DNA from 2 places in the Dietzia psychralcaliphila genome. Region 1 is predicted to be linked to the other one. Evidence: predicted binding sites of a transcription regulator. Region 1 holds the regulator's gene; the other holds the start of a gene.
What was found. Region 1 encodes LexA, which represses DNA repair genes until DNA is damaged. Its sites were predicted from a motif close to CGAACANNTGTTCG; they were not measured.
Positions count from the first base shown of each region.

Region 2: a site for LexA is predicted at 4,863-4,876, ahead of A6048_RS00750 (HNH endonuclease signature motif containing protein). Genes of this name have one in related genera too.

Region 1 covers NZ_CP015453.1:1,981,831-1,988,958, reverse strand. The annotation lists gene A6048_RS09095 (malate synthase G) at 1-767, opposite strand, end outside; gene dapF (diaminopimelate epimerase) at 888-1,814, shown strand; gene hflX (GTPase HflX) at 1,829-3,277, shown strand; gene lexA (transcriptional repressor LexA) at 3,317-3,985, opposite strand; gene A6048_RS09075 (hypothetical protein) at 4,215-4,577, shown strand; gene nrdR (transcriptional regulator NrdR) at 4,692-5,147, shown strand; gene hrpA (ATP-dependent RNA helicase HrpA) at 5,206-7,128, opposite strand, start outside.
Region 2 covers NZ_CP015453.1:166,563-173,690, forward strand. The annotation lists gene A6048_RS00715 (acyl-CoA thioesterase domain-containing protein) at 1-770, shown strand, start outside; gene A6048_RS00720 (maleylpyruvate isomerase family mycothiol-dependent enzyme) at 767-1,588, shown strand; gene A6048_RS00725 (fluoride efflux transporter FluC) at 1,618-2,148, shown strand; gene A6048_RS00730 (fluoride efflux transporter FluC) at 2,145-2,558, shown strand; gene thpR (RNA 2',3'-cyclic phosphodiesterase) at 2,621-3,238, shown strand; gene A6048_RS00740 (hypothetical protein) at 3,342-4,064, opposite strand; gene A6048_RS00745 (nucleosidase) at 4,192-4,821, shown strand; gene A6048_RS00750 (HNH endonuclease signature motif containing protein) at 4,942-6,414, shown strand; gene A6048_RS00755 (molybdenum cofactor biosynthesis protein MoaE) at 6,420-6,893, opposite strand; gene moaCB (bifunctional molybdenum cofactor biosynthesis protein MoaC/MoaB) at 6,947-7,128, opposite strand, start outside.

The DNA of each region.
Region 1 (7,128 bases):
CCGGCGGAGTCGGTCGACCCGATCGGGGAATCGGCGTCGATCTGGATCTCCACGTGCAGGCCGTTGTTGCGCAGCAGCACCGAGGTCGGGGTGGTGTCCTCGCCCAGGTAGCCGACGAACTGCGCGGAGTCGGCCAGACCGGTGGTCGAACCGTCGGCGAGGGTCACCTGCAGTCGGCCGTCGACCACGGAGTAGCCGGTGGTGCCGACGTGACTGCCGGAGTCGAGCGGCGCGGCGTCGTCGAGGAACTCACGGGCCCAGGCGATGACCTTGTCCCCGCGGACCTTGTTGTAGGAGGAGCCCTGTTCCGCGCCACCGGACTCCGGGATCGCATCGGTGCCGTAGAGGGCGTCGTACAGCGACCCCCACCGTGCGTTGCCCGCGTTGATCGCGAAACGCGCGTTCATGATCGGCACGACCAGCTGGGGGCCGGCGACCGTGGCGATCTCCTCGTCGACGTTCTCGGTGGTCACCCGGACAGAGTCCGGTTCCGGGACCAGGTACCCGATCTCCTGAAGGAACGCCTTGTAGGCGGCGGGGTCGATCGGGGAGGGGTTCTCGTGGTGCCAGGTGTCGATCTTCGACTGCAACTCGTCGCGGACCGCGAGCAGTTCACGGTTCCGCGGCGCCAGGTCGGTGAAGATCTCGGAGACTCCCGCCCAGAACGCGTCGGGATCGACCCCGGTGCCCGGGATCGCCTGGTTGTTGACGAAGTCGTACAGGACCTCGTCGACCTGGACGCCGCCGACGGTGATGCGTTCGGACATCGATGTGCTCCTCACATAGGGGACCGTTCTCGCTCCCGACTCTAGTGCTCCCCTGTCGAGGGATCATCCGGGCTTTCCGCAGGGTGGAACGGGTCGCCGAGTTGGCTAGGATCTGTGGCCATGAACCCCGCCCCCCTGACCGCGCCGCAGGACGGTCTCGCCTTTATCAAGGGTCACGGAACGCTCAACGACTTCGTGATACTGCCTGACGACAACGCCGAGGTGGATCTCGACGAGAATCTGGTGCGCGCCCTCTGCGACAGACGCGCCGGGATCGGCGCCGACGGCGTGCTCCGGATCGCAACCGCGGGAGCCCTGGTGGAACGGGGTGTTCTCACCGTCCTGCCGGAGGGTGTGGACGACGACGACTGGTTCATGGACTACCGCAATGCGGACGGTTCGACCGCGGAGATGTGTGGGAACGGGGTGAGGGTCTTCGCCCACGCCCTGGTGTCGACCGGGCGGGCAGGGGTCGGCCGGATCCCCATCGGCACGCGTTCCGGACCACGGCCCGCCGAGATCCTCGAGCACGACGGGAACCACGCCGTGGTCCGGGTCGACATGGGGGAGCCCGGACTCCTCGGGGTCTCCTCCGTCGACCTGGGTGGTCGGGTGTACGCCGGCCTCGCCGTCGACATGGGCAACCCCCACCTCGCATGCATCGTCCCGGGGTTGGGAGCCGCGGCGCTGCGTGACCTGCCGGTGCACGAAGCCCCGGTGTACGACACCGGGTTCTTCCCCGGGGGGGTCAACGTGGAGATCGCCACACCGCTCACCGACGGGCGGGTGTCGATGCGAGTCCACGAACGTGGATCAGGGGAGACGATGTCCTGCGGTACGGGAATCGTCGCCACCGCCGTCGCCGCCCTCGCCGATGCCGGCGAGGCCATGGGCGAGGTGGTGGTGGAAGTGCCCGGGGGAGAGATCGAGGTGTCCCTGACCGAGGGCGGTTCCGCACTGACGGGGCCCTCCGCGATCGTCGCTGAGGGGTGGTTCCGGCGCTCGGGCGCAACTCCTCGCCCGGAGGCGTCGCGATCGGAATTATGAGATGATGCCGGTGAATGACTACCGATGACACCGCCCCTGACCGGGCCACACGAGACCATGATCCTTCGGTCGGCGACTTCCAGCTCGAGGAGCGCTCCTCGCTGCGCCGCGTCGCCGGATTGTCGACCGAGCTCCAGGACGTCAACGACGCCGAGTACCGCCAACTCCGGCTGGAGCGGGTCGTCCTCGTAGGGGTCTGGACCGAGGGATCCGCAGCACAGGCAGAGGCCGCGATGGCCGAATTGGCCCAGCTCGCCGAGACGGCCGGCTCGGAGGTGTGCGATGCGCTGATCCAGCGCCGCGACAAGCCCGACGCCGCCACCTACATCGGCTCGGGCAAGGCCAAGACGCTGAAGGACGTGATCGACGCGACCGGCGCCGACACGGTGATTTGTGACGGTGAGCTCACTCCCGGTCAGCTGATCGCCCTGGAGAAGGTCGTCAACGTCAAGGTCATCGACCGCACCGCGTTGATCCTCGACATCTTCGCCCAACACGCGACCAGCCGTGAGGGCAAGGCCCAGGTCTCCCTGGCGCAGATGGAGTACATGTTGCCGCGCCTACGCGGCTGGGGCGAGGCACTCTCCAGGCAGGCGGGTGGCCGGGCGGGCAGCAACGGGGGCGTCGGTCTCCGCGGTCCCGGTGAGACGAAGATCGAGACGGATCGCCGCCGTATCCGGGAGCGCACGGCCAGGCTGCGTCGGGAGATCAAGGGCATGAAGCAGGCCCGGGACACCAAGCGGCACCGCCGGCGCGCCACCCCGGTGCCCTCGATCGCTATCGCCGGGTACACGAACGCCGGCAAGTCCAGTCTGCTCAACCGCCTCACCGGTGCCGGCGTTCTGGTCCAGAACGCGCTGTTCGCCACCCTCGACCCCACCACCCGGCGGGCCGAGCTCCCGGACGGGCGCACCGTGGTCTTCACCGACACCGTCGGGTTCGTCCGACACCTCCCGACGCAGCTCGTCGAGGCCTTCCGTTCGACGCTGGAGGAGGTCGTCGATTCCGAGCTGCTCCTGCACGTGGTGGACGGGTCGGACGCCTTCCCGCTGCGCCAGATCGAGGCCGTCCGCACCGTCATCAACGATGTCGTCGAGGAACAGAACGCTGAGAGTCCGCGCGAGCTCGTGGTGATCAACAAGATCGATGTGGCGGACCCCGTCGTGCTGACCGAACTACATCACGCCCTCCCGGACGCGGTCTTCGTCTCGGCGGCGACGGGAGAAGGCTTCGACGAGCTCCTCGAACGGATCATGCGGGTTGTCGCCTCCGGGGACACGCAGGTGACGCTCGAGATCCCCTTCACCCGGGGTGACGTGGTCTCCCGTGTGCACGCAGAGGGCGCAGTGGTGGACGAGCAACACACGCAGGACGGCACCCGGATCGTGGTCCGGCTGCCCTCCTCCGTGGCCGGAGAGCTAGGGGAGTACCGCACCGGCAGTTCGCACGACGGTGTCGCCTGACCCTGTCACGAGGTCAGACGACACCGACTCCGCGCGGGGTCAGAGCTTGCGGAAGACGGTGACGACCTTCCCCAGGATCGTCGCGTGCTCCCCGGGAATCGGACTGAACGACGGGTTGTGGGGCAGGAGCCACACCCCGCTCGCGTCCCTGCGGAAGGTCTTGACGGTTGCCTCCCCGTCGATCATCGCCGCCACGATGTCTCCGTTGTCCGCCACGTTCTGCCGACGTACCACCACGTAGTCGCCGTCACAGATGGCGGCGTCGATCATCGACTCACCGACCACTCGGAGCATGAACAGGTCGCCGGAACCCACCAGATCCGACGGGAGTGGGAAGACCTCCTCCACCGCCTGCTCGGCCAGGATCGGCCCGCCGGCCGCGATGCGGCCCAGTACGGGAACGTATACCGGCTCGACCGCCCCACTGGGCCGCGGCTCCTCCTGAGCAGGTGCGCGCCGTCCCCGGGACCGCTGCCCCGGGACGCCGTGGACGTCGACAGCCCGCGGCTTGTGAGGATCCCGGGTCAGGAAGCCCTTCTTCTCCAGTGTCCGCAACTGGTGTGCGACAGAGGAGGTCGACTGCAGACCGACGGCGTCACCGATCTCGCGGATGCTCGGGGGGTAGCCCCGGTCCTTGACCGTGTCGTGGATATGCAACAGAACGCTCTTCTGACGAGGCGTCAGGGCCTCGAAGTCGGGCTTGGGCATGTGTGGGTCCCTTCGGCGAATGGGTGTTCGACGTCTCTATCTGTGTACACCCTACTTCCCGCGGACCGTCCGCGCCACACAGGTGTTCGAAGAAATATCCTCTGGAATGTCGACTCTGTCGGACCCGCGTGATACAACTCTAGTCAGGTTCGAGTTCGAACAGATGTGCACACAAATGCACACGGGCGTGCGAACGAACTTCGCACACCATATCGAGTTGGGAGTTTTCATGTCCGTTCTGGAGATGCAGTCACAGGCGCGTCCGTCGATGCACTGGACGGAGGTCTGCGCGACCGACCACGACCGGCCCGCCGCGTCCGGGCTGCGGTCCCGCCGCGACACGCACATCCGTCACACCACGCGGACCCTCGACCGTGGACGTCAGCTGTCCACACGATCGGTGGCACCCGGTCGTCGGGTGCTCGTCCGACCCGCGTCGGCGGACCAGGTCAGAGCCTGCGGCGGCGAAGTGCGGACGAATGCGCCGGTGGTCGACGACGTCCCCACGTGGGCTCTGTTGGTCTGCGGAATCGTGTTCGGGGTCCTGATGCTGCTGGCGCTGGCACTCCTGGGCGGGCCCGCCTACGCGTGACCTATGGCATCGCCTTCTAGAATGATCCCGGGACGGCGACCCGTCGCCCCCGTACCGCTGTCGGCTACTGCCGGCGGACACGTGCGGAGCCGGTCGACGAATGGCGAAGCTGGAATGTACTGCCCCATATGTCACCACGAGGACTCCCGGGTGATCGACTCGCGGTCGGTCGACGAAGGGCAGGCGATCAGACGTCGACGCGAGTGCCCTGAATGCGGACACCGGTTCACGACCCTCGAGACTCCGTTGTTGACCGTGCTCAAGCGCAGCGGCGTCACCGAGAGCTTCAGCCGCGACAAGGTGGTTCGCGGCGTCAGACGCGCGTGCCAGGGTCGGGCGGTGGAGGAAGACGCTCTCCGGCGTCTGGCACAACAGGTCGAGGACGCCGTCAGGGCGGGCGGGGCGTCAGAGGTTCCCGCGCACGAAATCGGTCTCGCGATCCTGGGCCCGCTCCAGGATCTCGACGAGGTCGCCTACCTGCGCTTCGCGTCCGTCTACAAGCAATTCAGTTCGGCCGCGGATTTCGAGAGCGAGATCATCGCCCTCCGTGAGCGGCACGCCACGCACTAGCGCGCCTACCGGCGGAGGCTCAGCGCTCCGCCTGACAGCGAATGCGCTGTGTGTGGGTTCACCGCCCGTTGCGTCGCGACAGCGCCGCGGCGACGGCCTTCTCGATCCGCTCGGCGGATACCGGACGAGCGGTTCCCAGCGATTGCGCGAAGAGTCCGACCCGGTACTCCGCCAGCAGCCACCGCAGATCCCGAGAGGTCCGCGCCCCACCCGGTCGTCTGCGTAGCGCTGCCGTCGCTTCCGCGACCGTTGCCTCGGACGTCTCCAGTCGGGCTGTGAGATCCCTGTACCTCGACGGTGACTTCTCCGCCATGTCCAGCCTGAGATCGATCGCCCTCACATGTCGCTCGAGTTGGGGCAGCAATTCCGCCGGATGACGCGCGAGGAACCCCTTGCCGACGAGGAAGTCCAGAGCAGGTCTGATGTCGTCTGCGATCTCCCGGGGCACCTGCGCCAGACGGGCTGAGACCGACTGGGCGGCCACCAACGCCGGCAGGGCGGCGGAGATGGCGGCGGTCACGGCGGCCGGAGCCTCGGACTCGGCTGTCGCACGCAGCTGGGCGAAGTCGTCCACCGTGAGCACGGGGGCTCCCTTGCGTTGAGCGAGCATCCGCCCGCACACGGCCAACGATGCATCCGACACCAGGCCGTCGGCACCTCCATGGGGATACTGGGTGAGCGCGAGGCGCTGTTCGACCGGACGGCCCCGGACTATCGAGGTCGCCGAGACCAGGCCGCCGGAGATCATGGTCAGCACGGCTGTGGTCTGTGCGGCCCGTCGCTCCTCCTCTGTCGCGCAGGCGATCCGGTGTATGCCGTCGGCCCGCACCTGCAGGGCCGGGTAGACCGTGACCTCCACCCCGTCGACCGTTCCGGTGATCGAGGGTGCCAGATCCCCGATCGTGGCGGAGGTCCACGCCCGATACGGACCGTCATCGGGGACGAGCCGGGAGTTGAGAGTGGCCCGGACCTTGTCCACCAGGCGGGTGCGCAGTGCACCCAGATCCGTTCCGGACGCCACCACCTCGTCACCGTCGACAACCTCGAAGCGCATCCGCAGATGGTCGGGGAGTCGCTCCGGGTGAAACTCGCGTGGTTCCACGGTCGTCCCGATCCGCGCCGAGAGAGCCGCGGCGAGCGCCACCGGCAGAGGTGCCGAACGTGGGGTGAGATCACCGGCCACGAGGGCGGCGTACTCGGCAGGCGGGGAACACAGACGTCGCAGGTACTTGGGCAGTGTCCGGAGCATCTCGGTGTAGAGCTCTTCACGGAGACCGGGGACGAGCCATTCGAAGCCGGACGTGGCGACCGAGGACAGCTGGGGGAGAGGGATCCGCACGGTGATGCCGTCGGAATCGACACCCGGGTCGAACGCGTACCTGAGCTCGAAACTCCGCTCTCCCTGCCTCCAGAAGGGAGGGAACGCGGAGGCGGCCGGAGCGGCGTCCGAGGTGCGGATCTGCTCGGGCCTGAGCCTCAGGTGGTCCGGATCCCGGTGACCCTGTTTCCTCCACCACGAGTCCAGGTGACGCCCCGAGGTGATGTCAGCGGGGAGTCGATCGAGGTAGAACTCGACCAGGGCGTCGTCGTCGATCACCAGGTCACGGCGCCGGCTACGGGTCTCGAGCTCACGCGCCTGGGCTACTGCCTCGGCGTTCTCCAGGATCACCGGGATGCGGGTGGTCCATAGTTCCTCGACGATCCCGTGCCGGACCAGCATCTCGCGCGCCAGGGGTGCGTCGACCCGGGACAGCAGGATGCGGCGCGCCTCGACCACGGTCAGCCCCAGGAGCAGGACCTTCTCGTAGGCCATCGCGGCACCCTCGGCGTCCGACCAGTGCGGCTCGGAGTACTGGGTCCGGACCAGGTGCCCACCGAGCTGTTCGATCCACCCCGGGTCGATTCGCGCCACGTCCCGGGCCCACAGCCTCGAGGTCTCGACGAGCTCCGAGGCCATGATCCAGCGCGGCGGTCTCCGGGC
Region 2 (7,128 bases), 1.8 Mb from region 1:
CCGCAGTGGTGGTGGCCTCGGCCCGTGCGCTCGAGGCCGAGCACGGGGCGGAGGGGTTCCAGCCCGCCCGACTCACCGTGGACCTCTTCGCGCCCGTCCGCACCGAACCGCTGGTCGCGGTGACGGAGGAGATCCGGGCCGGCAACCGCATCCGGGTCGCGGACGTCCGGATGCTGCAGGAGGGGAAGCTGGTCGCCCGGGGAACGTTGGTGCAGTTGCGTCGCGGCGAGCAGCCGCCCGGCAACGTGTGGCGCTCGGGTCGGCGTGTCGAGGCCCCGGCGGAGGCGGACCCGCTCGAGAACCGGCCGGGGTCGAATGTCTTCTTCGGCAGCGGTGACGAGGGGGAGTCATGGAGTCGCGACATGAGCGCCCACCAGAACGACCGGCGCAAGAGGTTCTGGCTCCACCCACTGGACGTGGTGGCCGGTGAGGATGCGACCCCGTTCCAGCGGGCCGTGACCCTGGCCGAGTCCACCAGCCTCATGTCGCACTGGGGAGACGAGGGCATCGGCTTCATCAACGCCGACCTCACCGTGGCGTTGGCCCGCCTCCCCCGGTCGGGCGATATCGGCATCGAGGCCGACGAGCACCTCAGCGACGACGGCGTGGCGGTCGGCAGCGCGTCCCTGTTCGACCGCGACGGGGTGTTCGGCACCGGAACCGTGGTGGCCGTGTCCAACGCGGGACGGCAGATCGACTTCACCCGGCGCCGGGCGGGCACCGAGGACAGTGGGTCGATCGGCTCGAACGAGGCGGCGACCCGCGTATGAGCGCGAGGTTGACGCGGGAGCGGATGCTCGACGCGATCGAGGCCCAGGTCGGTCTGGTGCGGTTCGCGCTCGCCGGGGGCGGTGACTCGGTCGTCGTCGATCTGGCCGCCCCGGTGTCCTCGTGCCCGGACTGGTCGGTGCACGACCTCGTCACCCACCTCGGCGCCGTCAACCGGTGGGGCGGCGTCACGGTGCGCGACGGGAATCCGCACGAGCGCTCGCGGGGTCTGGGCGAGGCGATGAAGTCCGCCCCGCCGGCGACCGCGGGCTCCGGAGCGCTCGCGGACTGGTACGCGGACATGGCCTCGGGAATGCTCGAGACCTTCACGGAGACCGACGTCGACGCCCCCACGTGGACCTTCGGCGGTCCGGGGCCCGCGGCGTTCTGGCTTCGGCGCCAACTCCACGAGACCGCGCTGCACCGGTGGGACCTGGAGAACGCGCTGGGCGGGCCCTCGGCCACCACGCCGCTTCCGCAGGACGTGGCCGTGGACACGGTGGACGAGTTCTGCGCCGTGATGTACCCGCACAAGGGCTCTCGAGGGCCGCTGCCCGTGACGATCCGGTTGCGCGCTGTGCTCCACGCCCCCGAGGGTCTGGCGACAGGCGCCGAGCCGGTGGGCGCCAGCGCCCTGGGTACCGACCTCGAGTGGGTCCTGACCGGCGCGGACGGCAGCGCGGAGGTCGAGGTGTCGGGTGCGCCGGAGTCGCTCGCGCTCCTCCTGTGGGGAAGGGTCGGTGCCGACGACCCGGGTCTGGAGATCTCGGGTGACCGCGCGGGCCTCGAGGCCGCCCTGGAGGCCGGACTCTCGGGGTGAGGCCGCCCGCGATAGGTCTACCCCTCGCGGTGGCGTTGGTGGCACTGGGCGGGGCCGTGGGGTCCGCGCTGCGTGCGACCGTGGCCGTGATCCTCCCCGGCAACCCGCTCGGTGCGACGCTCGCCGTGAACGTGGTCGGTGCCTTCCTGCTGGGGTTGGTGCTGGAATGGCTGGCCGCCCCGGGTGAGCACTCGGGGGAACGACGACGAACCGGGGTCCGACTCCTCCTGGGCACCGGGGTGTGCGGGGGCTTCACCACCTATTCCGCCGTGACCGAGCAGGCGGCCGAACTGCTCCGGGACGGGAGCGCGGGAATCGCCGCAACGTATGCGCTGGGGACCCTGCTGCTCGGCGCGCTGGCCACCCTGGCGGGGGTCGGCACCGCTGCGCTCGTGACCTCGCGCACGGGTGATCGCCGCGCCGACTCCGCGGCTGTTGACGGCACCGTTGAACGCTCCGCTGACTCCCCCGCCGCCCCCGCCGCCCCCGGCTCCACCGAGGACTCGGACTCCACCGAGGACTCGGACTCCGCCGACGGCAGCAAGGGGTCGGCGCGATGAGTGCGGAGGTCATCGGATGGGCGGCGCTCGGCGGCGCGGGCGGCTCAGCGCTGCGGTACGCCGTCGACGTGGCGGTGACCCGGCGATGGCGGGGCGCCTTTCCCATGGCCACGTTCGTCATCAACGTGTCCGGCTCTCTGCTGCTCGGTCTGCTGCTGGGTTTGCTGGCGGTGAACTCGACGGTCGCCCATACCTCGTCAGCCGGCCCGGGAATCGCCGCGACACTCGTGGGCACCGGGGTGCTCGGCGGGTACACCACGTTCTCCACGGCGAGCTACGACGCGGTCCGCCTCGCGAGGGAGGGGCGTCGCATGATGGCCCTGGTCTACGCGGTGGGCACGATGTTCGCCGCCGTCGCCGCGGCACTGGTGGGCTTGTGGCTCGGCGCGTGGTGGACCACCGTGGTGTGAGTGGACCGCGGTGGTGTGAGTGGGCCGGTGCTGTGAGTGGTGCAGAGGGGAGTTGGTCGCGCATGGGTCATCGGATGTTCGTCGCGGTCCTGCCGCCGGACGAGGTCCGCGAGGAACTCGAGCGGTTCCTCGAGCCGCGCCCGGGGCTGGCCTGGACCGCCCCGTCGCAGTGGCACCTCACTCTGACCTTCTGCCCGGGTGTCGACGAGTGGCGGATCGACGACCTCACCGACAGGCTCGGCGCGGTCGCCCGTAAGCACGAGCCGTTCCGGATCCGGTTGGCCGGGGCGGGGGTGTTCCCGTCGGTCGAGCGGGCCAAGGTGCTGTGGGCGGGAGTCGAGCAGTCGCCGGTCCCGCCGATCGGGCACGACCGGCGTGAGCGTCCGCTCGACGCGCTGGCCGCCGGGGCCCGGTCGGCGGCCAACGCCGCCGGGTGTGTGCCCGACGGAGCGCGGTTCCGCCCCCACCTCACGCTCGCCCGGCTCAGCGGCCGCGACGACGCCACGGCGTGGCTGCGGGTCCTCGACACCTTCGCCAGTAGCACCTGGACGGTGTCCGAGATCGCGTTGATCGACTCGTTCCTGGGCGAGGGCCCGCGGGGGCGGGCCCGGCACGAGGTGGTGGCCCGGTTACCGCTGGGGGAGTCGGACCAGCGCTGGTGGGCGCCGTCTCCGGGGTGACAAAGGCGCCGCGACCACGGGCCTTGCGACCACGGGCCTCGCGGGCATGGGCCTCGCGATCATGGGTTCACGAGGCGCGTGAGCGCGGTTTCCACCACCGAGGTCACAGGCCCGCGCACTGCCCCTCCCGCTCGCCGCCGACCTGGTTGCCGCCGCCGGTCGGGGCCTCGACGTTGTCCTCGCATTCGAGGTCGCCGCCGATGGTGTTGCCCTCGAAGCGCTGGGGGCCGGAGTTGTCCTCTGATTCCAGGTCGCCGCCGATCCGGACGTTCTCCACCGTCGCCTCGCCACCCTTGTCCAGTTCGATCGACCCCGACACCTCGCCTCCGTTGACCAGCACGAAGGCGTGGCCCTCGGCCTCGATGTCCTCGGTGACCCGGATGTTGCGGGCCTCGAGTCGACCACCGCCGTAGACGTCGATGTCTCCGGTGACGGTCAGATCGGACAGCACACACGTCTGCCCGTCGCGGACCTGGACATCGCCGGAGACGTCCTGGCCCGAGAGTTCGGTCGCGCAGTTCGAGCGGTCGAACGCCTCGCCTGCGGCCCGCTCGTCCTGCTGCTCGCCACCCTGCTGTTCGGTGGGCAATTCGGAGGTCTCGACGGGAGCGGTCACGGTCGCTGTGACCGTCTGGTCGCCGGCGGACCCGTCGTCGGAGCCGGTCGCGCATCCGGCGGCCGCGAGCAACGCCACCGCCGGGAGGGCGAGTAGCGCGCGACGGGCGGTGGTGCGATGTTCGGCGGAGCGACCGGCCGAGGTCCGGGCGGCGGTAATTCCGGGGCCGGCGTTGTCGTGAGAAGTGGTTCGCGGGGACGGGACGGGCATCTCGGTTCACCTCTGGGCTCGACGGGAGATCGGGGCCATCTGCTCCCACCGTAGGCGCGAGCCGTGAGATGTCCAGGGAACCGACAGGATGCCGGGCTCCCGATCCCCGGTGACTACCGTGGACGCCGTGGAACTCCTCGGAACGGTCGATCCGGCACACCCTCTCGTCGTCGTCGCCCTGGAACAGGAGGCCCGTCACTTCGTCACGGACTTCCCCGTCCTGGTGACGGGTGTCGGCAAGGTGCGGGCCGCCGTGGCGGTCGCGCACGCGCTCGGTGGCGGGATCCGGCCGCGCGAGCTCGTCAACGTGGGCACCGCCGGCGGATTGCACCCGGGGATGGAGGGCACGCACGAGATCGCGACGGTGTTCCAGCACGACTTCGACAACCTCGCCCTCCACGCGGTCACCGGCCGCCACGACGGGCCTCCCCTCACCCTCTCGGCGGCTCTCGCGGTCACCCCGGAGCCGGCCCACGCGTTGCCGTCCGCTCCGGGCGGGAGCGCCGCGCCGGTATTGGCCTCCGGGGACCGCTTCGTGGCCGGCGGGCCGCTGCGCGATCACCTCGCGTCGATCGCGGATCTGGTGGACATGGAGGGGTACGCGGTCGCCGCGGCCGGGGCGATGCTGGGTGTGCCCACCCGACTGGTCAAGTACGTCTCCGACCCGGCCGACGAGTCCGCGGGGGCCACGTGGGTCGAGAGCGTGGACGCGTGTGCCCGGGTGCTGGCCGAGTGGGTCGGTACCCGACTAAAGTGAGTGATCGAACACTTGTACTATCGGACCTCCGCGGGTACTATCGAATGTAAGTTCGATGACGGGGGAGGTGGGATTGTGACGACGACGACTCCGCTGTTCGCCGTACCCGAGCCCCTCGGCATGGTCGACGCGGAGTCCGTCAGCGAGGCGGCCCGTGCCGCGACGCTGGCGCAGAACCGTGCCGGGGCCACGCGGCTGGCAGCGGCTCATGTCATGGTCGAACAGTTCGCTCGGTCCGAACAGGCACGGGCCGACGAGGAGGCCGCCGGTTCGCGCCGGCCTGCGTACGCCCGGTTGGATCCGCAGGCGCGGGCCCGCGATCATCTCGTGGCGGCGTGTCAGCTCACGTGTTGGCATGCTGCGCGGTTGGTGACGGCCGGGACGCAGATCCACCGGCGACTGCCCCGTCTGCGGTCCACGGTCGACCGCGGGCTGATGCCGGAACAATTGGCGATCGACATCGCGTGCCGCCTGGCCGAGGTGCCCGACGCGATCGTGTCGGACGTGGAGGACGAGGTGGTCGCGCGTGTCATGGACGACCTCGACGGTGGCGACCGGCCGAGCCGCACCGCGGTGGACTCTGCGATCGATGAGGCGGTGGAGCGACACGACCCGGCTGCCGCGGAGGATGCCGCCGCCGCTGCGGCCGCTACCCGCTCGGTCCGATTCCGCGGCGCCCGTCACGGCATGGCCACGATGTGGGCCAGGCTCACCGCTGCCGATGCCGAACTCCTTCGGCGTCGCATCGACACCGACGCGTCGGCCGCCTTGGCGGACGGGCTGGATCGTCCCATGGACCAGCTCCGCGCCGACGCGCTCGCCTCGCTCGCCGTCTATCCGCCTGATGCCGGCCCGTCCGCGACCGGCCCCGACTCCGCCGCTGCCCCCGCGCCCGAGCACGGCGGCATCGAACTCGGCGACGTCAGGGTCGGGGCGGACCTGCCCCGGCCCACACTGGGCAATGCCGCGCGGGCCGGTCAACCGATCCGCATCAGCGTGATCGCCTCCGCGGCCCGGGGCCTGCCCAACCGTGTCGAGTTCGTCCACGGCACGTACAGCAGCTTCGAGTGGCTCTGCACGGAACTGCTCGAGGGCGACGATGCGAGCGTGCGGTTCGAGCTCATCGACCCTGCCCCGGGCGTGCTCGACTCCCCGGAACACGCCCTGCGCTACGTGATCACTCCGGCGATGGCCGAGCGCATCCGCATGCGCGACGGGACCTGCCGGCACCCGGGGTGCTCGGTTCCCGCCAAGGACTGCGACGTGGACCATGTGATCGCGTTCAACAAGAAGGACCCTGAACTCGGCGGGCCGACCACCGAGTGGAACCTCGTCTGCCTGTGTCGGAAACACCACCGGGAGAAGACGTTCGGGACCAACGCCTACCGGTCCGGGCCGTTGGGTGATCTGGTCATCATCACCGACACCGGACACGAACACCGCACCAGACCCAAGGGGCCACTGGCCCGTGCTCGTGACGCCATCCGGGAACGCGAGTGGAACGCCTACGCGGATCGCACCATTGCCGACGACGGCACACTCGTCAACCCGCCGGGTCACAACAGGCACGGATCCCGCAGACGGCCAGCCTGACCGTCTCAGCAGTCGCCGACGCCCACCCATTCGGAGACCCCGTCGGTGAAGCGCTGCCGCTTCCAGATCGGCACCCCCCGCTTGAGGCGTTCGATGAGCTCCGAGCACGCGGCGAAGGCCTCAGCCCGGTGCGGCGCCACGGCCACCACCACCACAGCGACCTCGCCCACCGGTAGCACCCCCACCCGGTGCACCGCGCCGATGCGGACGGAGCGCCGTGGGTCGAGCTGCCCGCCCTTCTCCAGGTCGGGCGAGGTGAACTCGGTGGCGACCTCGTCGCAGAGTCGCGCCAGGACGTCCTGCGCCGTGGGGTGGGCGGAGTACTCGATGTCGAGGACGTCGCGACCGTGGTCGTGGTCGCGCACCACCCCGGAGAACGTGACCATGGCGCCGTCGGCGGTGCTCCAGACGGCCTTCTCGAGCTCACGGGGGTCGATCGCGGCATCGGTGATCTGCACGAGTGGACTGCGGACTGTCATGGGGAGGTTCCTCTCGCGGAGCTCGGGCGGTGGGCGGACGTGGCCCGGGACAGTCAGTGGTCGCCGCCGTGGGCGTGGACGGCGAGCAGGTGGTCCAGCAGTTCGTCGAGTACCGCCAGACCGTCGCGAACCCCGCCCGTGGAGCCCGGGAGGTTCGCCACCAGCGTACGTCCGGCGAAGCCCGCCAGGCCGCGGCTCATGGCGGCGGTGGGGGTCGAGGGCAGCCCGCGCGCGC